One region of the Sporomusa intestinalis genome, then DNA from elsewhere that is predicted to be linked to it. Evidence: riboswitches for the same ligand, from Rfam matches in the RefSeq annotation. Region 1 holds a riboswitch; each other region holds the start of a gene.
The links. Region 1 has a riboswitch for cobalamin ahead of ACZ481_RS12570 (TonB-dependent receptor). Riboswitches for the same ligand answer to the same signal wherever they lie in the genome.
Positions count from the first base shown of each region.

Region 2: it holds a riboswitch for cobalamin, as region 1 does, so the genes downstream of both, cobT (nicotinate-nucleotide--dimethylbenzimidazole phosphoribosyltransferase) here and ACZ481_RS12570 (TonB-dependent receptor) in region 1, are expected to answer to the same signal.
Region 3: it holds a riboswitch for cobalamin, as region 1 does, so the genes downstream of both, ACZ481_RS03960 (sirohydrochlorin cobaltochelatase) here and ACZ481_RS12570 (TonB-dependent receptor) in region 1, are expected to answer to the same signal.
Region 4: it holds a riboswitch for cobalamin, as region 1 does, so the genes downstream of both, ACZ481_RS21390 (TonB-dependent receptor) here and ACZ481_RS12570 (TonB-dependent receptor) in region 1, are expected to answer to the same signal.

Region 1 covers NZ_AP042390.1:2,693,514-2,699,321, forward strand. Annotated here, with positions in the region: gene ACZ481_RS12565 (hypothetical protein) at 1-39, opposite strand, end outside; gene ACZ481_RS12570 (TonB-dependent receptor) at 77-2,848, opposite strand; cobalamin riboswitch at 3,050-3,228, opposite strand; gene ACZ481_RS12575 (CBO0543 family protein) at 3,739-4,227, opposite strand; gene ACZ481_RS12580 (transposase) at 4,348-5,235, opposite strand; gene ACZ481_RS12585 (hypothetical protein) at 5,514-5,663, shown strand.
Region 2 covers NZ_AP042390.1:4,812,441-4,818,248, reverse strand. Annotated here, with positions in the region: gene ACZ481_RS22365 (tagaturonate reductase) at 1-1,316, shown strand, start outside; gene ACZ481_RS22360 (UxaA family hydrolase) at 1,341-2,825, shown strand; cobalamin riboswitch at 2,889-3,080, shown strand; gene cobT (nicotinate-nucleotide--dimethylbenzimidazole phosphoribosyltransferase) at 3,185-4,237, shown strand; gene ACZ481_RS22350 (nicotinate-nucleotide--dimethylbenzimidazole phosphoribosyltransferase) at 4,218-5,270, shown strand; gene ACZ481_RS22345 (LysR family transcriptional regulator) at 5,785-5,808, shown strand, end outside.
Region 3 covers NZ_AP042390.1:846,572-852,379, forward strand. Annotated here, with positions in the region: gene ACZ481_RS03955 (diguanylate cyclase domain-containing protein) at 1-1,907, shown strand, start outside; cobalamin riboswitch at 2,057-2,235, shown strand; gene ACZ481_RS03960 (sirohydrochlorin cobaltochelatase) at 2,583-3,515, shown strand; cobalamin riboswitch at 3,733-3,913, shown strand; gene ACZ481_RS03965 (sugar phosphate isomerase/epimerase family protein) at 4,417-5,391, shown strand; gene ACZ481_RS03970 (ABC transporter substrate-binding protein) at 5,388-5,808, shown strand, end outside.
Region 4 covers NZ_AP042390.1:4,589,806-4,595,613, reverse strand. Annotated here, with positions in the region: gene ACZ481_RS21405 (type II secretion system protein GspD) at 47-1,087, shown strand; gene ACZ481_RS21400 (hypothetical protein) at 1,110-1,511, shown strand; gene ACZ481_RS21395 (hypothetical protein) at 1,527-2,369, shown strand; cobalamin riboswitch at 2,421-2,609, shown strand; cobalamin riboswitch at 2,757-2,937, shown strand; gene ACZ481_RS21390 (TonB-dependent receptor) at 3,109-5,694, shown strand.

The DNA.
Region 1 (5,808 bases):
ATTTTTTTTGGTATAGCGTTTTTTATGACGACGTACCATTGGCTTGACACTCCTTTCAATTTATCCTTGTTATCGATTAGAATTCATAACGTACTGTGGCATAATAAGTCCTGCCCTGAATGGGAAATTCCGGATTAATAAAACCATCAACAGCAGCAAGCAGCGGACTGTAAATCTTCATTTTCGGACCTTTATTAAAAATATCATTACAGCCCAGGGTTACCTGCAGGGTTGTATTTGGTTTCCATTTAATCCCGGCAGCCACTGTAGTCAGTGAAGCCACCGGTTTGCCGGACAGATAGGAAGCTTGGCCGCCGCGCTTGTCTTTCTCATAATCGGTGAAATATTCACCAACATATTTGATTTCGCCGAATATGGCCAGCCGGCCGGTGGGATGGTAGGTCAGACGGGCTGAGCCTTCCCATTCCGGCGCATAAGGCGGCCAGACGTCACGCCAGGGACCGATTTCGCCGTAATCGGCAAATGTGCTGTTGCGCCTTTGCAACTGGACTTTGGTATAGGTAGCCTGCAGGTCGAAAGAAAGCTTTTCCCAGTTCAGGCCGGTCTGCAATTCCACACCGCGGGCTTTGCCGCGATTGTCATTAAAGTAGGACCAGTAATCCAGTCCCCGGCGCGCCAGCTGCAGCATATTATCCGAATCCCGCCAAAAATAGGTCGCTGTCAGGTTGGCATCGGCCTTGAGCATTGTGCCGGTAAACAAGGCGCTGATATCAAACTGTTTGCCCTCTTCCGGCAGGGGGAAAGCGGTTCCGCTCGCGTTGGCCCCCCGCGGCGGCGGCAGGATGCCGGCCCCGTCGCCGGCAATTTCATACAGGTTCAATAACCGGTAATAGGTGCCGCCGGTCATACGCATGGTAAAATTGTCGGCAAACTGCTTTTTCACCGCCAGTTGCCAGGTAGCCTTGCCGTCAGTTTGCTCATCCTCTTTGCCGAACCATTGATGCGCATCTTCTTTCTGCATACGGGTGCTGCGCCCTATAATCCGGGATTGATTGTAGCGGCCGCTTGCCGTCAGCCATAACGTCTCTTGTTTGTCGATGGTAAAGGTGTCCTGGATTTGGGCATTCAGCAGTTCCTGTTTGTAATAATTACGGAATCTGGCCAACAGGGCATCTACTGCCTGGCCTGTGTCATCTTGGGAGTATTCATCCATGCCGGAACCGCGAACCTTCATTTTTTCACTGGAGAAATTTATCTGAAACTCAAGCAGCTGCCGGTCTGTCAATTCATAGCTGCCGTCCACCTGCGCATTGTATTTGTCTGAATTATAGTTGCTCCATAACCGCATTGGCGTTTTCCAGTTGGGCGAGGTGTCCAAATCGTAGGCCTTTTCCGTATTGTATTTCTTATCCTGCTGCAGGTAGTCGAGCATCCAGCCCCATTCCAGCTTCTCGGCCGTATCCCGCCGCTGCACTAATAACTCCCGGGAATCAATCACCTGTCGCCGGCTTTCCGCATAGTAGACATCCTTGGCGTCTACATAACTGCCAATCTGCACCGCAGTACCGGTACCTTCGACCCACAAACTATCCGGCAGGTGCCGGTCGATTTTTTTCCAGCTGCCTTTGATCATCCAGTTGTCATCCTGCCACTTGATCAGCGCATCGGTATTTTTGAAATCATTGTACCGGCGGTGCCGTTCATCATCTTTCAACAGTTGTATTTTCTGTTTCCATTCCGCTAACTCTTTACTCTTATTAGCCATCGCAGGATTCGTATCCGGGTCGGCTTTATTTACCGCGTATTCCGCTTCAGCCCGGGCATAATCATGATAGACCGCATCTTTGGCGGCTGTATCGGCGCTTTCAAAGAATTTTTTAAAATCAGCCGGATTAGAAAACTTTTCCTGCCATTTTTCCATATCCTTGATAGCAGACCAGAGGCTTACCGCATTTTTCCCCGGCGCCACCGCATAGTTTCCCTGGTAGGACCGGCTGTAGAAATTATCCTGTCCAGCCGTATCATCCCGGACAAAGTCCAGCCATTGCCCGGTATTTTCTTTAAAGCTTTCCTTCTCGGCTTCGGTTAGGCCGACATGATACCACTGGCCTGCCTGGTCAATCATCTCAGTGTTAAAATTATTGATGTCCGTCTGCAGGCCGTCCCGCATTGTAACGGCATAGGGGAGATTGCGTTGGGCCGCATAGTTCTTATATTTAAAGTTACCGTCGCTTTGCTCCCGGTTCAACCCCACCATTAAGCTGCCGCTGCCCAAGGGCGCATCGACCTGCAGGGAATAGGCGGCGCCGCCGTAAGCGGCACGTCCCGCCTCGGCCGCCACATTGGCTTTGGCAGGCCGTTTAGTAACAATATTGATGACACCGCCCATGTAAGTACCGCCAAACCGGCTGGGAATATAGCCGCGGTATACCTCAATCCGTTCCACGTTTCTGACCGGTATTGTCGAAATATCCACAGCCGCATCGCCGCCGAGATTGGTAAGCACACCATCGATAAAAACACCGACCTGAGCCGCGGTTGACCCGCGAATACTGACTGTAGTATATTGTCCTTTGCCGTTCACCTCGCGAACGTGAACGCCAGGGACTGTTTTCAGTAAATCAGGCAGGGTTTTCTGCTCGCCTTTATAGTCATCAGGGCGGATAACCGTGACTGAACCCGGCGATAATTTGCTTTCCCAGTCAGGCCTTTTGGCTTCAACCGTAACCCCGGCCAGGGTAAACTCCGGATTATCGGCCACTAGAATTTCCTCGGCTTCTGCCGGCTGAACACTCAGCCCCAGAGATATTGCCACTGCTAAGGCCAGACTCAGCTTTTGACCAGGGTGGAAATGTTTTGTGACCAAAATCTTTTCCGTGTTTTTCATAATTATCTCTCCATTAACAAAGGTTCTTTACTTTCCGCCGCAAGGCAGCAGCCGTGGCGGCGTGGCCGGTTTCGACCGGCTAGGCTGCCGAGCGAGGAGGTTCCTTACGGCAATAAAAAAACTCCCTGTGGGAGTGGGTACGTTGCCGCTGGGTCGCTTTGGGGCTTCGCGTAATCTCCTCCCTGTCGCTCGCAGGTAAAAATGGTGATTGCTGGACAGGCAGTTCTCCTGACTCCGGTTCATTGTTCCCCACGCCTTCCCAAAACAATTGCTCAGTGGCGTCTTGTGGGTTACTCCCCGTTACAGTGGCGGGACCGTGTTGGCTTTGCACCAAACTTCCCTATTAAGCCCTTAAGGGCACCTCTCCCCTGGATTATGCTGTTGTTAACCTGCGCGGCCGCTGCTGCTTACGGCAAAGTATTGACCTGTTTGTCCCCCTTTTTGAAATTATAGTTGCCCTGCACTGATAACAATACATGAGAACTTTTGTAGAATACAGACAGACATATCGATGCAAAAAATAAATAATTTTACCTAAATAACGGTAATTTCTAGAATAAATTGTAAAGAAATGGGTGATAACGAGAACCCTACCTTAGTATAGCGCAGGCTGAAAATCCAGTAAATCCCTCATTCGAGTGATTTTTCTTACTATTTTGACTGGGAATGAGGTACCCCTCAGGCGACAAAACTGTGGTCCTGTCATCGGCTGTTGCCAGCCGTCCGCCTCTATTCGACAGCAGGTAAGCGTTAAACAAAGGCTATGCGGCAAAAAAATACCTGAGGTATTAGGAGCATAATACCTCAGGCGGATGCTGTGCTTGTATCCCGGTTAAGTTTAGTATTGGCTGCTTGCAACCTTGCGGCCTGCTTCTGTTATGGGCTCACGCTCAATGCTTGTGGCCGAAATAACCGCAACCCCACCGGAAGAAGGCAATAAAGGATCTAGACAATAAAAATGCAATCGTTAACGTATACAGTGTGGTAAACCAGTTCCAGTCTATATACCTGATGAGGTTGGTATATAATTCGAGCGGATATTCTATGGCGGTTATGCCTGCGCTGAACAATACGGCATAACCAATAATCGGCCAGAATCCCCGCTCGCGGGTGACTTGATTGTATAATATGCATAGTACCGGGAACACCCATAGTTCAAATAACAGGCTGGTATCGTAATAATGGGACAACAGTCGTATTGGATATTCCACAAGCTTTAATTCAACGACCGGGCTCCCCCAGGCGAAATCAAGCAGACATTTGAACAAAAAAATGACGATCCAGTCCGAAAAATATTGCCATTCAACAGCGAAAAGCAGCAGTAATAAAGTAACCCCTGCTGCTATTATCATAATGATTTGCTCCACACCCAAATTCATTTGCCCTACTCTCCCGCATTATATAATAGGTTCTAATAGGTTCGGTTAAGGATTTCTATTAAACCTTAAACCTAGTTATTCCCATAAGTCTATTACTTAAGCCCAGGGCGGGGTCAGGCCTTACACTTCACACAAATCGTTGCTAATTTTTTCTGCCAGGCGTTTCAGGTCATCGTTGTCAACGACTTTGTTGTACCCTCTGATAATCCCGCTCATGCTTAAGGGGAGCACCTTGGTCAACTCTGTTTTTGTCATTACTGCCATCCGAACGGCTACGTAGATGAGGATATTTCTTGCCGCTACCACGCGGCGGTCATGTCTTTCGTGCATGATCCGCTCTTTATTGATCTCACTGACTGATGCTACTGTTGTCAATAATTCAGCAAAAGTGACGGACAGGGCGGCCGGCACCACGCATGTTTCTGTTGTCTCCGTCCTTGCATATAGATGCTCAAAAGCCTCAGCTTGCTGAATCTCCGGCAGTTCTATTTCCATATACTCCAGATACTTCTCAATCGCCTTCGTTTTGTTATTAGAAAGCATGGATAATATGAATTCCGTATCCACAATACTGCTGTTTCCGGTCCGATATGCAAGATGACTGGTCCAACAGGATTCAGAGGTCCCGGCCTTTATGGGATTCTGGTGAATATACCGCAACAGGCTTATAAGATACGGATCACTATTACACAGCTTTGCCTTATAGCGCTGTTCGAAGACATGTCCCGCTCTGTCATATTTACGGTTATAATATTGGGTATAGCTCTGCTGAATCCCCTGCATGATTTTAGAAAGTGGTTCATCTGCAACTCCTCCCAACAGGTGAACATGGTTATCCATGATGGCGTAGGCGTACAGATGAAACTGGTATTTCTGTTTATACCGTTCAACGAGGGCAAGGTACTTCGATTTATCGCCTCCATCATGAAACACAACTTCTCGGTTGTTGCCGCGAGCTATAATATGATACAGAGCTCCCGCATAATGAATTCGCGGCTGTCTTGCCATCCGGATCACCATCCTGCTTTTCCCTTTTGAGGCCATACTATCATATTTTATTATTAGTGTAAACAGTGAGGCCTGACCCCGAAAGCCTTCGAAAGCCTTTCTGGCAATATCAGTTTTGTAAGAATTGAGGTTTACCTTTAAGTCTGTTTTGCCTTATATTATAATTGTGAACGGTCAAATAACTCCATCACATAATCCCAACGGCGGCTTCCCTTGTGATGATTGGTATTCACCAACGAGTGAAACAGATGATATAATAAAATTAGGAGGTGTGCAGAATGAAAGCTGATCGCGGCAAGAAAAAAAGTATTAAAGGTAAGGCTGTGCCTGGAGCTCGGGTGCCTGACAGCGGGTGTCTTATCGAGCACGCTTTAGCCACTGGTAAGGTCGCAACAAAAACCCATTCCTGCATCCGGGACAGCGTATGAAAGCCGCAAACGAATTGTTTGGTATCTGGTCTGCCAAAGATACATCGTTTTTTGATAAAAAATGAGTGCAAAAGGCGTACTTTTAGATACTAATATTTATTCTTGTTGATTGGCTAAAAGGCCAAAGAAGCTCCCGGCTAAAGTC
Region 2 (5,808 bases), 2.1 Mb from region 1:
AAGGACTGGCCGACACCATTAATGAGCAGGACGGTTTATATACCCTGCTGCTGCGGGGCCTGCAGGCGGGCCGGATTGTTGAGCAAAAAGAGATTATAACCTCTGTCAGCCGCGGGATCAATCCCTACACGGACTGGGCGGCCTGCCTGGCCTGTGCCGAGAACCCGGACATAGAGTTTGTCGTTTCCAATACAACCGAAGCCGGCATTATTTATGATCCGGCTGACCGTCCCGAGCATTTGCCGCCTGTTTCCTTTCCCGGCAAACTGACAGCCTACCTGTATCGCCGCTTTCAGCATTTTCAGGGGGATGCGGCCAAAGGCCTGGTCATTCTGCCCTGCGAGCTGATCGAGCGCAACGGCGAGCAGCTGCAGGCCATTGTGCTGCGCCTGGCCCGGGAATGGGGCCTGCCGGCGGCCTTCGCCGCCTGGGTGTCCGCGCATAATACGTTTGTCAATACGCTGGTGGACCGGGTTGTCACCGGTTACCCCAAGGAGGAAGCAGGGGAACTGGAGCAATATCTGGGATATCGTGACCGGCTGCTGACAGCGGGGGAATTATTCCATTTATGGGTGATTGAAGGGCCGGCGGCATTGGCTGAGCGTCTGCCGTTTACCCAGGCAGGGCTGAATGTAATCTGGACAAACGATATGTCGCCGTATCGCACCCGCAAGGTCCGCATTCTGAACGGTGCCCACACCGCGTCGGTGCCGGTGGCTTATCTGTACGGGCTGGAAGCAGTTAAAGAGATGATGGATCATCCGGTGCTGGGCCGGTTTATCCGCCAGGTTATCTGGGACGAGATTGTCCCGTCGATCGAGCTTGACCGGGAAATGCTGAGCGAGTTCGCCGGCAGTGTGATTGAACGGTTTGAGAACCCGTTTATTACACATTACCTGCTGAGTATTCTGCTTAATTCGTCCGCCAAGTTTAAAACCAGGAATCTGCCGTCACTGCTGGCCTACTGCCGGCAGCGGGACGACCTGCCCGAGAAGCTGGTATTTGCGCTGGCGGCCCTGATTTCCGTATACAAAGACGGCCGCATGGAAGGTTCGGTCATGAAAGCCCGGCGCGCCGCCGGCGAGTTTAGCATGAGGGATGATCTGCCGACGCTCCAGTTTTGTGCTGCGGCCTGGCGGGACTATGACGGCAGTGCCCCCAGCACCGCCAAAGTCGCCCGGGCGATTTTGGGCAATACCGGCATCTGGGGTACTGATCTTAATACGGTTCCGGGCCTCACGCCGATGGTTACAGCCTATCTTTACGATATCTGCGAGCATGGTATCCAGGATACTGTGGCCAAATTGGTCGAGTAGCGGAAGCGGGTTGGAGGAATAGCAATGCCGTTGTTACAAATTCATGCAAATGACAATGTGGCTGTTGCCCTGGCCCCGGTTGCCGCCGGCGAGGAATTAACGGCCGGCGGCCGGCGCCTTAAGGCGGCCGGGGCTGTGGACAGGGGCCACAAGCTTGCGCTCGTCAATATTGGCGCCGGCGAGAAAATTATTAAATATGGTTTTCCCATCGGCCTGGCCGCGGCCGATATCAGGGCCGGGGAGTGGGTCCATACCCATAACCTGACCACCGGCCTGGGAGAGATCCTGGAATATGAATATAAGCCCGAGTTTACCGAACTGCAGCCGGTGGCAGCAAAAATGTTTCAGGGCTACCGCCGGCCGGACGGCAAAGTCGGCAGCCGCAACGAGATCTGGATTGTGCCGACCGTCGGCTGTGTCAACAAAAATGCCGAGCTGATCGCCCGGCAGGCAGCCCGGGAATATGGCAGTAGGGAAAATATCGACGGCATCTTTGAGTTTAAGCATCCCTACGGCTGTTCGCAAATGGGCGAGGACCAGCTGGCCACCCAGCGAATTCTGGCCGACCTGGTTGCCCATCCCAATGCCGGCGCCGTGCTGGTGCTGGGGCTGGGCTGCGAGAACAACCATATCGGGGAATTCAAAAAGGTGCTGGGCAGCTACAACCCGGAGCGGGTGAAATTCCTGGAGGCCCAGGCGGTTGAGGATGAAATTGCCGAAGGGGTGCGGCTTATCGGCGAACTCATCGGCTACGCCCGGCAGTTTTCCCGGCAGGCCTGCCCGGCCTCGGAGCTGATCGTCGGTCTTAAATGCGGCGGCTCGGACGGCTTCTCCGGCATTACCGCGAACCCGCTGGTCGGCGCTTTTTCCGACCGTCTGACCGCCATGGGCGGCACGACCGTATTAAGCGAAGTGCCGGAAATGTTCGGGGCCGAGACGATTCTAATGAACAGGGCCGCGAACCGGGAGGTTTTCGAAAAGACCGTGCGGCTGGTTAACGGCTTTAAAGAATATTTTGCCGCCCATAACCAAACAATCTATGAGAACCCGTCGCCAGGCAATAAAAAAGGCGGCATCTCCAGCCTTGAGGATAAATCGCTGGGCTGTACGCAAAAAGGCGGTACCGGCAAGGTCGCCGATGTCCTTGCCTATGGGGAGCAGGTGAAGACCAGGGGGCTGAACCTGTTAAGCGGTCCCGGCAATGACGGGGTGGCGACAACGGTGCTGGCGGCTGCCGGCTGCCAGCTGATCCTGTTTACCACCGGCCGCGGCACGCCGCTGGGGACTGTTGTGCCGACGGTCAAGGTGGCGACAAACAGCGAGTTGTTTAATAAAAAACGCCACTGGATGGATTTTGATGCCGGCCAGCTGCTCGCCGGCATGGAGCTGGAACCGCTGGCCGATGTGTTTGTCGACTATGTGCTGGCCGTGGCCTCAGGCCGGCAGACCCAGGCGGAAAAAATGGGCTTCCGGGAGCTTACGATTTTTAAAAACGGTGTCACTTTGTAGCGGATTTGGGTTTTAATCATTGACGCCCTTCCGGCGCGTCTGCTATAATGACGGTGAATATTATATATATTGCACGGTTGAGGTGCCCCCTGACGGGGGAGAATAGGGAAGTCCGAGTATGGAAGGCAATGCTTCCATATATAGGCGCGGGCCCGCCACTGTACCGGGAAGACCTTACCTATGCCACTCGCAAGGGGAAGGCGTAAGTGTTGATGAACCGGGAGCCAGGAGACCTGCCTTAATACCGTTACACCACCTTCATGGAAAAGAGGGCTTTTTTGGGACTACCCAAAAAAGCCCTTTGTTTTTCCCCAGCTGAATGGTTAAAGAGCAAGAGGTACTAAAAATGGGGGGTTATTATGAGTTTGCTACAAGAAACGTTATTGCGCATTACGGCACCGGCACCGGCGATTGGGCAGCAGGTACAGGCAAAACTGGACAGGCTGCTGCGGCCGGCAGGCAGTCTGGGCCGTCTCGAGCAAATGGTACGGCAGTATGCGGTGATAACCGGCCGGCTGCAGCCTGACATTCCCCGGGCCTGCATGGTGGTGGCCTCGGCCGATCACGGGGTGGCCAGGCAGGGCATCAGCGCGTATCCGGTGGAAACCACTATTCATATGACGGCCAATTATCTGATCTCAAAGGGCGGCAGCGCCAATGCCTTTGCTAATTTTTGCGGCGCCGACATGGTTGTCGTCGATATGGGCGTGGCCGGCGATATGTCGCATGTACCGGGGTTGTGGCACCGGAAAATAGCCTATGGGACGCAGGATTTTACCGAGGGGCCGGCCATGACCCGGGAGCAGGCCGTACAGGCAATCGAAACAGGCATCGACATCGTCAATGACCGGGTCCGGCAGGGCTATAACTGCTTCAGCCTGGGGGAGATGGGCATTGGCAACACAACCGCCAGCGCCACGATTGTCGGGGCCTTTACCGGCCTGTCGCCGGAGCAGGTGACAGGCCGGGGCACCGGGATATCAGACAGCCGCCTGCAGGTTAAGATCGATATTGTCCGCCGGGCTTTGGCCCTGAACCAGCCTGACGCCGGCGACGGCATTGATGTGTTGTCCAAGGTCGGGGGCTTTGAAATCGGGGCTTTGGCCGGTGTTGTCCTGGGCTGTGCCGCCAACCGCTGCCCGGTTGTAATTGACGGCCTGAATACGACGGCCGCGGCCTTGATCGCCAACGCGCTCCATCCCCTGAGCAAGGAATTTATGTTCGCCTCTCATCTGTCCGGGGAACCGGCCCATATCATTGCCCTGGGGCACCTTAATCTGGAGGCCTGCCTGGATATGGGGGTCCGCCTGGGCGAGGCGATTGGGGCCTCGGTCGTGGTGGATATGCTGACAGCGACCGTTAACATGCTGAATAACCTGGGAGGTCAGTCGAATGCTGGAAAAGACGATTAGCCAAATTAAACCCCTTGATGCCGCGGCGATGGAGAAATGTCAGCTACGGCTGGATAACCTGACCAAGCCTCTTAACAGTTTGTATTCTTTTGAGCATATAGCCCGTCAGCTGGCGGGCATTACCGGCAGCCCCCGGCCCCGGAACCTGGGGAAAAGCATCATTGTCATGGCCGCCGACAACGGGGTGGCCGCGGCGATGGCTGCCGCCGGCCAGACAACGGCCGGCCGGATTGCCGACTATTGCCGCGGCCGGTCGCCGCTGCCGACGTTTGCCGGCCATGTCCAGGCCCGGCCGGTGGTGGTGGATATCGGGGTTGCGGCCGAACTGACGCACTGGCCGCAGCTGTGCCATAAAAAAGTTGCTTACGGCACCGGCGATATTACGCTGGGGCCGGCCATGACGCGGCAGCAGGCGATTCAGGCCATCGAGGCGGGCATCGCCGTTGCCTGCGCAGAGACCGCCCAGGGAGCCAGCGTGCTGGGGCTGGGGGAGATGGGGCTGGGCGGCACGGCGCCGGGCATCGCGGTGGTTGCCTGTTACAGCGGCAAGGCCCTGACGGTAGCCGGCAGTCCGCTGGCCGAGATTGTGCAGCAGGCTTTAGCCGTGAACCGGCCTGATGCCGCCGATCCCCTGGACGTTGTCAGCAAAACCGGCAGCCTGGCCATCGCCGGTCTGACTGGCGTCATTCTGGGGGCTGCCGCTCACCGGGCCGCCGTCGTCCTGGACGGCCTGGCCACAAGTGCGGCGGCACTGCTTGCCACCAGGCTGGCACCGGCCGTCAAAGCGTATCTGATCGGCTCGCATTTTGCGGTGGAACCTGCGCATCAGGCTGCACTGGCGCTGAGCGGGGTACCGGCCTATCTTAAGCTGGATATCGATTTGGGCGAGGGCATCGGCGCCGCTCTCGGTCTGTCGCTGGTCAAGGCCTCGGAACATGTTATCAATGATATGAAAACCTTTGGCGAGGCCGAGGTCGCTGTCGCGCAGGACGGTCCGGGGGCATTGAAGCAGACTAAGGATGTAAAAGATTAGCAGGCGGCCCAGCAGGACCGTCCGCGGCAGGGTGGTTGTCAAGTAAGCTAACAGCAACTGGGCGGCGGCCCGGAAATACCGAAAAAGCTCAGGTGGCAGTGAAAATTCTGCCGGCCCGGGCTTTTTTCGCATAAAAAAATAGCACCCGGCCATAAAAGGCGGGGTGAGAATATAGCTTCTCAGAAAAAACGGAATGAGTGCCTGCTATTAATTAAATATCAGCGGCATTAATAACATTAACGATATGATCGCCATACATTGCAATAACTCTTTCAAAACTATTCTCCCTTCATTTATAATTCAATTATTACATTATTCGACAATATAGTAATATTCTCTGCAAACTTTGATATAATAGTATCATAGTAAATAGTAGGGGTACACGTCAATTGCTTTTTGGATTTGTAAATAAAAAATATGTGATTTATGGAACAGTCTATACTTACAGGCCGGAAAATATGCCTGTTACAGGCACTAAATCGTTAATAGTTAAGGAAAATGGAGAGAAATTTACGTGGATATAAGACAATTGGAATAT
Region 3 (5,808 bases), 1.8 Mb from region 1:
ATTTGTCGATCCTGTCCCATCAGTTTAATTTTGTATTTAATCATTCCGCAAGGGTGGCCTGTTATGCTGTGATGCTGGCCCGGGCAGTTGGCTGTCAGGATACTGAGATTGTAAACATCGGCGCAGCGGCTCTGCTGCATGATATTGGTAAAATAAACGTGCCGATCAAGGTCTTATACAAACAGGGTACTTATGATCCCTATGACCGCAGCGAAATGGAGCGCCATCCGGTCTATGGCAGCCAGATGCTGCTGCGGTCCCAAGAACTGCGGGCGCTTACTGCCGGGGTACTGCATCATCACGAGCGTTATGATGGCAGTGGCTATCCCCATAAGCTCAAGGCCCTGGAAATTCCCCTGGCGGCCAGAATCATTCATGTTGCTGAAGCTGTTGACGTTATGACAACAATCCAGAATTATCAGCAGCTAAGAAGCTGGGACGAAGCTATGGACGAACTGGAGCGGGGGGCTGGCAGTCAGTTTGACGGGGTCCTGGTAAATGCTTTTTCGACATTAGAACCGGAGAGCTTTGCTGCCAGCCGGACGAGTACCGGCGAGGCAGCGGGCCAGGAACAGCAGCCGCCGCTTTTATCTGCCGGCAGTGTAGGCCTTTACCTGGAGAATATAGCAAATTTAGGCGTTATTTGTTTGAATAAAAACAATACAGTGGTATTCTGCAATGCTTATGCGGAGCAGCTGCGGCAGCTGCCTGCAGGTACTTTAACAGGCAAAAACTTTTTAGACAGTTATCCCCCACACCGGCGCGCCATGCTGGCAGACAAGCTGGAACAGTTGCGGTCTGGAAAAATGAACGAATGGTATCGCCTGATGGGCCGGAACGGGCGGTTTATAGAAAACCGGTATTCCCGAGTGACTGATGGCAGCGGCAGGTTTATCGGCACTGTTCTGGTCACAATTGATGTGACTAAGCGGGAGAAAGTGGTTCGCAGCCTGCAGGCAGCCCGGGAAAGGCAGGCCGCTTTGTATCAGGCAGCCCAGATTATCACCTCAGCGTTAAGTATGGCCGAGGTTATAGAAGGTATCCTGCAGATTATAAAACAGACGATGGCTGTTAACAAGGCGGAAATTCAGTTATTAAACGAAAATAACGACAATATCCCCGCCGTGCATACGCAAGCCTACCGCCGCAGTGAACCGGCTGCCTGCCGGCAGGATTACCGTGAAGCGGCCAGCCAGGTTTATAATACTTTGCGGACCGTCATGGCTGCTGATGAAAAGAATGGGCTGGAAAAATATTATGTTCCACTTATTTACAGATGTGATCTATTGGGGATCTTATATATTGAAAGAAACACTGCAGGCGAGGATTCGCAGGAACGGCTGGAGCTGCTGGAGACCTTGGCCGGCCAGACTGCGATTGCGATCAGAAATGCCCGGCTGCTCGAGGAAGTACAATATCTGGCTGAGTATGATAATTTGACCGGCTTATTGAACCGCCATTCCTTTGACCGTTTTTATGCAGAGCAGTGCCGGCAGGCCGCAGGACAGCCGGTTACGCTGTTGATGATTGATATCAACGGCCTGAAGCTTATCAATGACAATTACGGGCATGTGGCCGGTGATATGCTGATTAAGGCTGCGGCTCAGGTTGTGAAAAACAGTATCAGCAGCGACGACCGGGCATTCCGTTATGGCGGTGATGAGATTGTTGTCCTGCTGCCAGGGGTTTCTATCCAGGAAGCACAGATTATTATTAAGCGGATCCTCCGCAATAGCAAGTGGTGGAAACCGGGCATTACAGCTAACCCTTATGCCGACCTGACCCTCAGTATCAGTATTGGTGCCGCCGGGAGCAGTGAAGTCAGTATGGACTGCCTGGTTCAGGAAGCCGATAAACGCATGTATGAAAGCAAGCGCCTTTATTATAAGTCGCTTGATATTAAGTGAGGGCTGCGTTGGGCGTGGCGGGCAGACCGATACATTGCAGGACGCAGTGGGGAAGCAATAAATTAAGAATAGAGTGATAATTCAGGGCAATCCTTTTTTAAGGATTGACAATCATTTCTTGAGATGTTATGCTAATTTCCAGAGGACAACTTCATAGGTTTGAAATAGGTGCCTAAAGGCTTAATAGGGAAGTCCGGTTCGATGCCGGCGCGGTCCCGCCACTGTAACGGGGAACAAGCTTAAGATATACCACTGAGCATTTTGTTTGGGAAGGTTTAAGTGAGTGATGATCCGGAGTCAGGAGAACTGCCTATTTGACAATCGCCGTTTGTTACCCACGAGGCATGGGGAGGGGATTACAGTAGACGCTTGTAACAATAGCGTAGCTGGCTTAGTTCGCTCCTGGTTAACACCCAGGAGTTTTTTTATAAAGCTACTGTTTATTACTCCCAACTTTAACGGTTGGGAGTTTTAATTTAATGACATTCTTCTCAACGCTCCTTTTTGAATTGCGCATTGGCGCGGGTCTCTTGCAGACCTTCCTTTTTACAGTTCTACTTTCATAATAAATAATTTTATTTCGGCGAGGAGGCTGCCTATGGGGCAATAAACAGAATTGGGGAGGATTTTCTCCAGCCATTGGCTTTGTAAAAATTTAAAGGAGTTGTTCTATTTATGAAAAAGATTTTTTCTTTGTTTACCACGATTTGCATGCTGGCTGTATTTGGCTGTGTCAGCCTGATCCCGTCGCTGGCTGCGGCTGCACCGGCCCCTGCAGGCAAGAAGGCCATTCTGGTGGTAAGTTTTGGTACAACCTACCACGACACGTTGAAAACAACTATTGAAGCGGTTGAAAACAAAATACGGGCTGAATTCCCTGATTATGAAGTGCGCCGGGCATTTAGCTCCCGGATTATTATCAAAAGATTAGCCGAACGGGACGGTATCCAGATTGATACTGAGAAACAGGCGCTTGACCGCCTCAAAGCCGAAGGTTTTACTGAGGTTATTGTCCAACCTATGCAAGTTACCGCTGGTGAGGAATATGAGCTGATTAATGGCGTGGTGGCTCATGCCAAGGCGGCTAAGGCCTTTGAGAAGATTGCAATCGGCAGACCGCTGCTTTACTATATGGGACAGGAAGACACCACTGATGATTATCTGGCCGTAGCCAAAGCATTGGAAACCCAATACCCGAAACTGAAAAAGAATGAAGCTGTTCTGCTGCTGGGTCACGGCGGACTCCATCCGGCAACGGCAACCTATCCTGCTCTGCAGCAAAAACTGCAGGATGCAGGCTACAAAAATGTATATGTTTATACGGTAGAGGCGTATCCGACTCTGGAAGGAACAATCGATAAGCTGAAAGCCAATAAAATTAAAAAAGTGACCCTGATGCCGCTGATGCTGGTAGCTGGCGACCATGCCAACAACGACATGGCCGGTGACGAAAGTGATTCGCACAAAAGTCAGCTTCTTGCCGCTGGCATTAAAGTTGACACCTATCTCCACGGTTTGGGCGAAAACGCAGAAATCCAGGCTATCTATGTTCAGCATGTAAAAGACGCGATTGATGAACTTAATAATCCTGAAGCTGAAGCACATTAAAAACAGGTAAAAATGACACATCTCCGATACTATCGGAGATGTGTTTTGTTTGAAGAACCTGAAAAAAGTATAAAATAATACTCCTGTGAGATTTTGTATTAGCAATGCAATCAAAAAAATGAGAAGATTAAGTATTATTGGAATATATGCAAAATCCCGCCAAAACTATTGACAAGCTTCTAACTGTCCGATAAACTTAAATTACACCTGTATGTAATTTAATACTGTTGAGTTGGGTGCCCGACGGGCTTAATAGGGAAGACCGGTGAGAAACCGGCGCGGTCCCGCCACTGTAACGGGGAGCAAGCTTAAGATATGCCACTGGGAAAGAATTTCCGGGAAGGTTTAAGCAAGCGATGAACCGGAGCCAGGAGAACTGCCTAGCTGACAATCGCCGTTAGAGACCCACGAGGTATGGGGAGGGGATTACAGTTAAGCGCGTATCTTCTCGGGTATACTCAAGAAGTTAGTGATCTGCTGAATTCACTCCTGGTATTAAATACCAGGAGTTTTTTATTGACATACTGTAGCTATATTTCCGTAGGTCCTGGCCATGCGGGGAGTAGGAGGGAAACGAAGTGTCACAATATGTTCCGGCTAATTGGCCGGTTGACAAACGTAATCGGTCAGTGCGGTTACGGGCCGTGAAGGGGTGTTGCCGGTTACCGGACCGTGAACCTGGTGGTAATGCTTCCATCCCGAAAACGTACGAAACCTTGACGTTAAACAGAGCGCAGAGCAAAAGTGTGCGGCTGCCCTTAGCAGCGGGTAAGGGCTGAGTCTAAGTTATAGGCTTACCGGCTTACGCCATCGAGTAGCTAAAAAATAAAAGCTTTAGAGGCAGATGCCAACCTTTCGCAGGCGGCATCTTTCTTCTTCTGGCACAGTAAAGGATGTACATATGCTACAGCTTGTAAATTTATCAAACTATACGACTGATAATGAGCTTATCAGCAATAATGGGGAATGTTTGCGGAGATTTTTGCATTTTCACCATTTAGATGGCATTGAGATGATGTTTTGCGGGCCCCTGGATGAAACTGTCCATAAAAAGGAATGGATTCACGGCGTTCATCTTCGGTTCTGGCCCTGGTGGCTTGATTTTTGGCGTGGCGATCAGCGGGCATTATTGCAACAGTTTGCGAGTGAGGCGGATATTAGGGACTGCTACGGCGGCGTAACCCAGGAAGAATGGCTGAATGTCTACCGGGAGAACATTGCCGCCGCCCGGCAGGCGGGCGCTAAATATGTTGTGTTTCATGTCAGCCATGCCCGCATCTCTGAGTTGTTCAACTGGAATTTTCATGCCACCGACCGGGAGGTAATTGAAGCAACCGTAGAGGTTATTAATGCTCTCCATAGCTCGCTGCCGGCAGACATGACCCTCTTATTCGAAAATCTGTGGTGGCCGGGGTTAACCTTGCAGAGCAAGGAACTGACAGCGTATCTGCTGGATAACGTAGCTCACCGCAATGTCGGCATCATGCTGGATACGGGCCATCTGATGAATACGAATCCGGCCTTGCGGACGCAAACGGAGGGGATCGACTACATCCTCAGAACAATATCCGGGCTGGGCAGCTATAGCCAGTATATTAAGGGGATTCATTTACATCACTCCTTATCGGGCGAATACATCAGGAGCAGCCAAAGCAGCCTGCAGCGTCAGGAGAACTATTCCATGACGGCCCTTATGCATCATGTCCTTAAGATTGATGAGCATTTGCCGTTTAGTGTGCCTGAGGCAGGGCGAATTATTGATTATGTTCAGCCTGATTACCTGGTGCATGAGTTTATGAAGAATTCAATGAGCGAGTGGATAGAAAAGATTACATGCCAACAACAGGCAATAAATAGGATGAGGTCAAGCATATGAGATATTTTCAGATGATCAAACCGGCTGCAATGTTGCTGTGCCTGCTGCTTTTTTTAGCCGCAGGCTGCGCCAATCAGCAGGCACAGCAGGCCGGGCCGCCGGCGGCCGGCTATGAGGTAACAGACGGCAAGGGCAATGTACTGAAACTGCCGCACAAACCCCAGCGGATTGTATCCTTGTCGATCAGTACGGATGAAATCCTGCTGGGCCTGGTGCCGACAACACGGATTGCCGCGCTGACCTATTTGGCGGATGACGGCGGTTTATCCAATGTTACCGAACAGGCTAAGGCCGTACCGGCGAAGATCAGGGCCAACGCGGAAGCTGTCATTGCCCTGCAGCCTGATCTCGTGATTGTGCCGGACTGGCAGCCGGTGGAGTTTGTGCAGACAGTCCGGGATGCAGGTTTTCCCGTCT
Region 4 (5,808 bases), 1.9 Mb from region 1:
GAGCAGCGGGGTGGCCTGCCAATAAAGTATACATCAAGGAAAGTCGGTGAATATCGTGGCCCGTTACCGCCGGTGTTGTGCCTTTTCCCTGGTACTGGCCTTGCTGCTGTTGCTGTTGTCCTGGCCGGCGCTGGCTTTGCCGGCCGGCCTGGAGACTGCCCCGGATAACCCGGCGGATTTGCCGCCGGCAGCAGGCAGCGACAGCGAGTATGCGGCTGAGCCTGCCAGCCCGCCTGATGCCTACGGCCGGCCCCTGGTGGTGCAGTTGAACTATCTGAAGGTGGACCAGGCCAGACCCCTCATCAGCGCCCTTGTGCCTGAGGAACAGATTAAAACCGATCCGGTACGCAACACGATGGTGATCATGAGCAGCCCGGATGTGTATGATCAGGTTAACTATCTGCTGTCCCAGATCGATACACCGCCCCAGCAGGTGATGTTCGAGGTGCAGGTCATTGAGATTAACCGTGATGATTTGTCCAATCTTGGTGTCGACTGGGGGGCATCATTTAAGCTGCCTGCCGCCCCTATTGTCTATGAGGACCTGCAATTTAGGATCGGCACCGGGAAATACGGGGTAAATCTCCAGGGGGTTGTCAATCACCTGCTTGAGAATAAAAAAGGCCGGCTGTTGGCCAGTCCGCGGATTGCGACCTTAGACGGGGTAACGGCCAAGATCCTGATTGGGGACAAGCTGGCGGTTGAAAGCCAGCAGCCGACGACAAGCAGCATCCCCATTATCTCCGTAATCTATGTGGATGTCGGCATTAAGCTGGAGGTAACGCCCACTGTCAACAAAGACGGCTTTATTACTACCCGCATTCAGCCGGAAGTGAGCAATAAAACCGATACCACGAAGAATGGCAATCCCAATATCCGCACCCGCCAGGCCGATGCGACCCTGAGGGTTAAGAGTGGTGTAACCATTGTGCTGGGCGGCCTGATTCAGCGCCAGGAGACCAGCGATACCTTCAAAGTGCCAATATTAGGGCAGCTGCCGCTGGTGGGAGGGCTGTTTCACTCCTCCTCCAAACAGGTGACGGAGACGGAACTGGTCATTATGCTGACGCCAAAGATAATTGATTAAATATAGTGGGAGGATCAAGATCATGAGGTACCTAGTACGGGCGAGCCGGTTGTTCCTGTTGGTATTATTTTTCTCTATACCGTTTGTTCAAACCGGTTTTGCCGCCCCTGGGCCGCAGCCTGTTATCGGCGTTGTCTTAATGCCGCCGGCCGTTCATTTGTATGGTCATGTCGCCCTGATAAACTGTTACGCCCCTGCCAATAGCTTCTATGCGGTGATTGATCTCCGTGATACCCCCGGCAAAAGCATTGTGATCCGGTCGGCCGAGCAAAGGCTGCAAAGTCTGCTGGAAACTGCTTTGGCAACAGGCAATCTTGTCTCGTTTGTGGGGCAGGGCGTTTTTGTCCAGTCGCCTCCCCGCGGCGGCACCTGGAATATGGAGGTCTATCAAATTGATGAAGTTACGGTATATAACAAGAAGTAACGTTGTGACAATACGATGAAAAAAAGTCTAGCAGTTATCCTGTTTTTATATTATTGCGTATGGTTTCCCTTGCCGGTTTCGGCAGTGCCGGCAGCGGACATTGCCAGCCGGTGGTCGCCGGTTATCTGCCAGGCCGATACCGGTAATGGCCTCACTGCGCAGCAGAATATATTTACACTGGTTAATTATGACCGCGACTGGCGGCTCAATAATAACTGGTATAATCTGCTGTTTTATCCCCTGGAGCGAGTTATGTATTATTCGGTGGTGGAAAGCGACAGCCATTACTTTATCGGCTATTACCAGTATTATCCGCGCCATACGGGCCGGGCCGAGCATGAGCATGATCTGACAGGGGTGCTGCTGGCGGTGGCCAAAACGCCTGATCAGACCGGGCGGCTTGATATGCTGCTGACCTACAGCAATAAGAAATGGCGGCCGTGGCCGGGCGCGAAGGTGCGCCTGGAAGGCCGGCACCCGGTACTGAATATCCGGCCCGGCAGCCATGAGATTACTGCTGCCGGCCGGAGCCGACGGGGGGGACCGGCGGCCGGTATCTATGAGATCCCGGCCAGTGACAAGCCGGCCGGGCCGATAAGCAAAGTACTGCCGGACGGGGCCCATGGCGGTTACCGGCTGGTGCCGCTGACCCAGTTGTGGGAGCGCCGTCAGGATATTGGCCAGGGCCGGGTCTTTGCCCGCTGGGGCGCGTTTGACAGTTATACTGAGGTTAAGGTTACCGTACCCTGGGTGTGGGAGTACCGCCAGCTCAACTGGCTGACAAAACCCGGCGAGCTGATCCAGTATTTCCAGGACCGGCGGGTCAGAGCCAGTAATTATCTGAGCAATCCGTATTAACCGGTCTAGAAGCAGTAAGCTGCCAATGCTGGCAGCCTGAGTCAGACAATTTTATAGTTGCCAGGTATAGGTGCCCTACGGGGCTTAATAGGGAAGTCCGGTGCAAAACCGGCACGGTCCCGCCACTGTAATGGGGAGCAAATCCAGGATATGCCACTGCGATGCGGACAACTGTCGTGGGAAGGTTTGGAGGCGCCATGAACCAGAAGTCAGGAGAACTGCCTATACAACGATCACCGGTGACCTGCGAGCGATGGGTAGGGGATTATGTGCGGCCGTCTGTTCCTGGTTTATAGCAGTAAGTTGCTGCTAAAACGAGGGTAAATGGATTTCCCATATAGTCAGCGCCCCTGGATGACTATATGAGAAATCCATTTTTTATTTGGCCGTATTTCACTGCGTACAGGTGCCCTGCAGAGGGTTTAATAGAGAAGTCCGGTTGAAGCCGGCGCGGTCCCGCCACTGTAACACGGAGTCAGCCCGCAGACGCCACTGGAGGAAATATTCCGGGAAGGCCGGGCTGATGATGAACTGGAGTCAGGAGAACTGCCTGTAAGGACGGTCTTCGCCAACCCTGCGAGCGACAGGGGAAGATCAGGCAAACGGTACGAAGGGAGGGTAAGAAGCAAGCAGCAGCTAAATCGGGCTACCATTCTCAGCAATTTTTTTGGAAAAGAGTAAGACATATGAGGAGAGATTTGCAGTGAAACAACGTAAATTGTCCAAACAAGCCCTGGCGATGGGGATCGCCTGTACCCTGGCCTTCAGCCTGACCCCGGACTACAGCGGCCTTGCCCAGGCGGCCGCAGCCGGCGGCGAGTCGTCACAGGCAACTGAGGACACTGTGAACGCCGCTGCCGGCTCCGCTCAGGAATACGCCCTGGAGGCGATTACGGTTGAGGCCAAACGCCCCGACTGGGAGGCCAAGCTGTCACCGGGAACGGTGACCATCATCCGGCCTGATGACTACAAAGGCGAGCAGAAGACGCTGCCTGACCTGCTAAAGGATGTTCCCGGCGTCCATGTGCGGGAGGTTAACGGCAAGGGCCAGTATACTACCGTCAGTGTCCGGGGCAGCACGGCGGCCCAGGTGGGCGTGTTTGTTGACGGGGTCTTGTTTAACCTGGGCGGCGATGCGGCCGCCGACATTTCTACCATCCCGGTCAAAAACGTGGAACGGATCGAGGTCTACCGCGGCTATATCCCGGCCCGGTTCGGCGGCACCTACATGGGCGGGGTCATCAATGTCGTCACCAAACGGCCCACCGCGGCCAATGTATCCGCCTCTGTGGGGCAACGGTCCTGGGGCGGCTATACCGGCAGCCTGCAGATTGATGCCCCGCTCGGCACCGGCAGCCTGATGGTGGGGATCAACAGGGACCAGAGTGACGGCGACTTCAGGTATAAGAACTTTGGCGTTAAGGATGCTTATGCAATTGAGAAGGAAAATTTTGATAAAAAAATGGCGGAAAGCCTTACCTGGATTAATAACAATTTGCAAAGCTATGGAATTATAGACACCGGCTTCTCGTCTATGGATGAATTAAAGGCGGCTTTTGTTACAGAAGAGTTTAACGCCAAGGCTATTAATCTGTTTGTGAATGACTGGGGCATGACGGCTCCGGATGCAACAGCTATGTGGGAAGAAATGAAAGAAAAAACCTATCTGGGTAGAGAGGAAAAGATTAAAAATGATTTTTATAAGCAGAAAGGTATTTTTGATGAAAATCGCTGGCGCCGCAATAACGACTACAAAAATACCGATGCCATTATCAAATGGCAGGACGACCACTGGACAGCCAAAGGCACCTGGAAAAAGGTTGACCGCCACCTGCCCTGGGGCTTGTGGACAGGCAACTATGGCTACGGTAATCCGAATAGCTACCTGGACTTAGATAATTTTGGTTACATGGGGGCGAAAAGGCAGGAGCTTACGGCCAAGGAATTACTCCTGGGGCGCAGGGACACTGCCGGTAAGCTGGAATGGGGCTGGGCGGTTAACTATCTGGATCAGAATAAGGATTACCGCAACGAAAGTTATGATCCCATAATACACGATAATGCCTCTTACCCCTATTTCAAACAGCCGCTCGCTATTTGGAGCAGTTACGATTCCCGCCGGGCTGGCGGAGCCATTGACGGCAGCTATAAGGTTAGTGACCGCCATCTGCTGGAATTCCTGGTCAATTGGTCGAAGGAAAAAATGGATATTGATGGTTCGCGATTGATTACTGATAACGATAGCGGGAATGTTGCACTTACTGACGCCCGCCTGCGTTTCCGCAACTATTTTGAACAGACACTGTTCAATATTCAATTGCAGGATACCATTACCTTAAATAAAGCAGAGGATTTCTGGTTTACCCCCAGTGTGCGTTACAATTCCTCGACCGTGTTAGGCCGCAGTACGCGATTGATAGAGAAAGATCCCAACCACCTATATTTCAACCATACAGATGAACAAAAAGACAGCAAAGTAACCTGGCAAGCGGCTTTGAAGAAGAAAGTCCATGATAACCTAACCTTACGTTCCACAGTGGGGACATATTACCGTTTGCTAAACCTCTATGAAATAGCCGGTGACGGCGCCGGTATTATTCCCAGACCGATAGGCAGCAAGGATTACGAGAAAGGCTTAGTATCTGCTTTCCCTTTGCCGGAAGAAGGTACCCAGTGGGATGTGAGCGCCATCTGGGATGATCGTATTCTGGGAGCCGATGCCGATATCCAATTGACCTATTTTGGGCGGAAATCAGAGAACATGCTGCAACTGTACCGCTTCGGTTTTGATTATTGGTCTTATAGCAATGCTGCCAGAGGCTGGGTAAATGGGACTGAACTGCAGACCAATCTCAGTTGGGACAAGTGGGATATGAACCTGGCCGCAACGTATACGCATGTTAATGCGCAACGCAAGTACAATAATCCGACAGGGACCGGGGACACTTATTATGATATGCCGATGACCTATACCCCCGAATGGGAGGGCTCGCTGCGCCTCACCTACCGGCCTGATCAAAAGACAGGCATTTTTACGGAATTTAAATATGTGGACCAAATGTTTGTCGGTGAGGGTTGGGAGAAAAAACAAACCTCGCTGACTACCGTCGGCTTGGGGGTAAAGCATAAATTTGACCAGGACCTCCTAGTAACGGTAGGGGTCAATGACCTGTTTGACAAAGGCCCGGATCTGACATATGTGAAATCAGGTCTGGACTACGATGGCAACCCGAATACATGGCCGTCAACAATTACCCACCCGTTAAATCCGGATCATCCGACCCAGGGGCGCACTTATTATGTAACCTTGCAGTACAAATATTAAAGACCGGAATTCGGTTAAGGAGGTGATGCCCTGATGACAAACAAAGCCAGTCCTGGCAGAGTGGAGGTGATGAGCGGCAGTAAGCCGGCAGTAGTTCTAACCCAGCAGACTAAA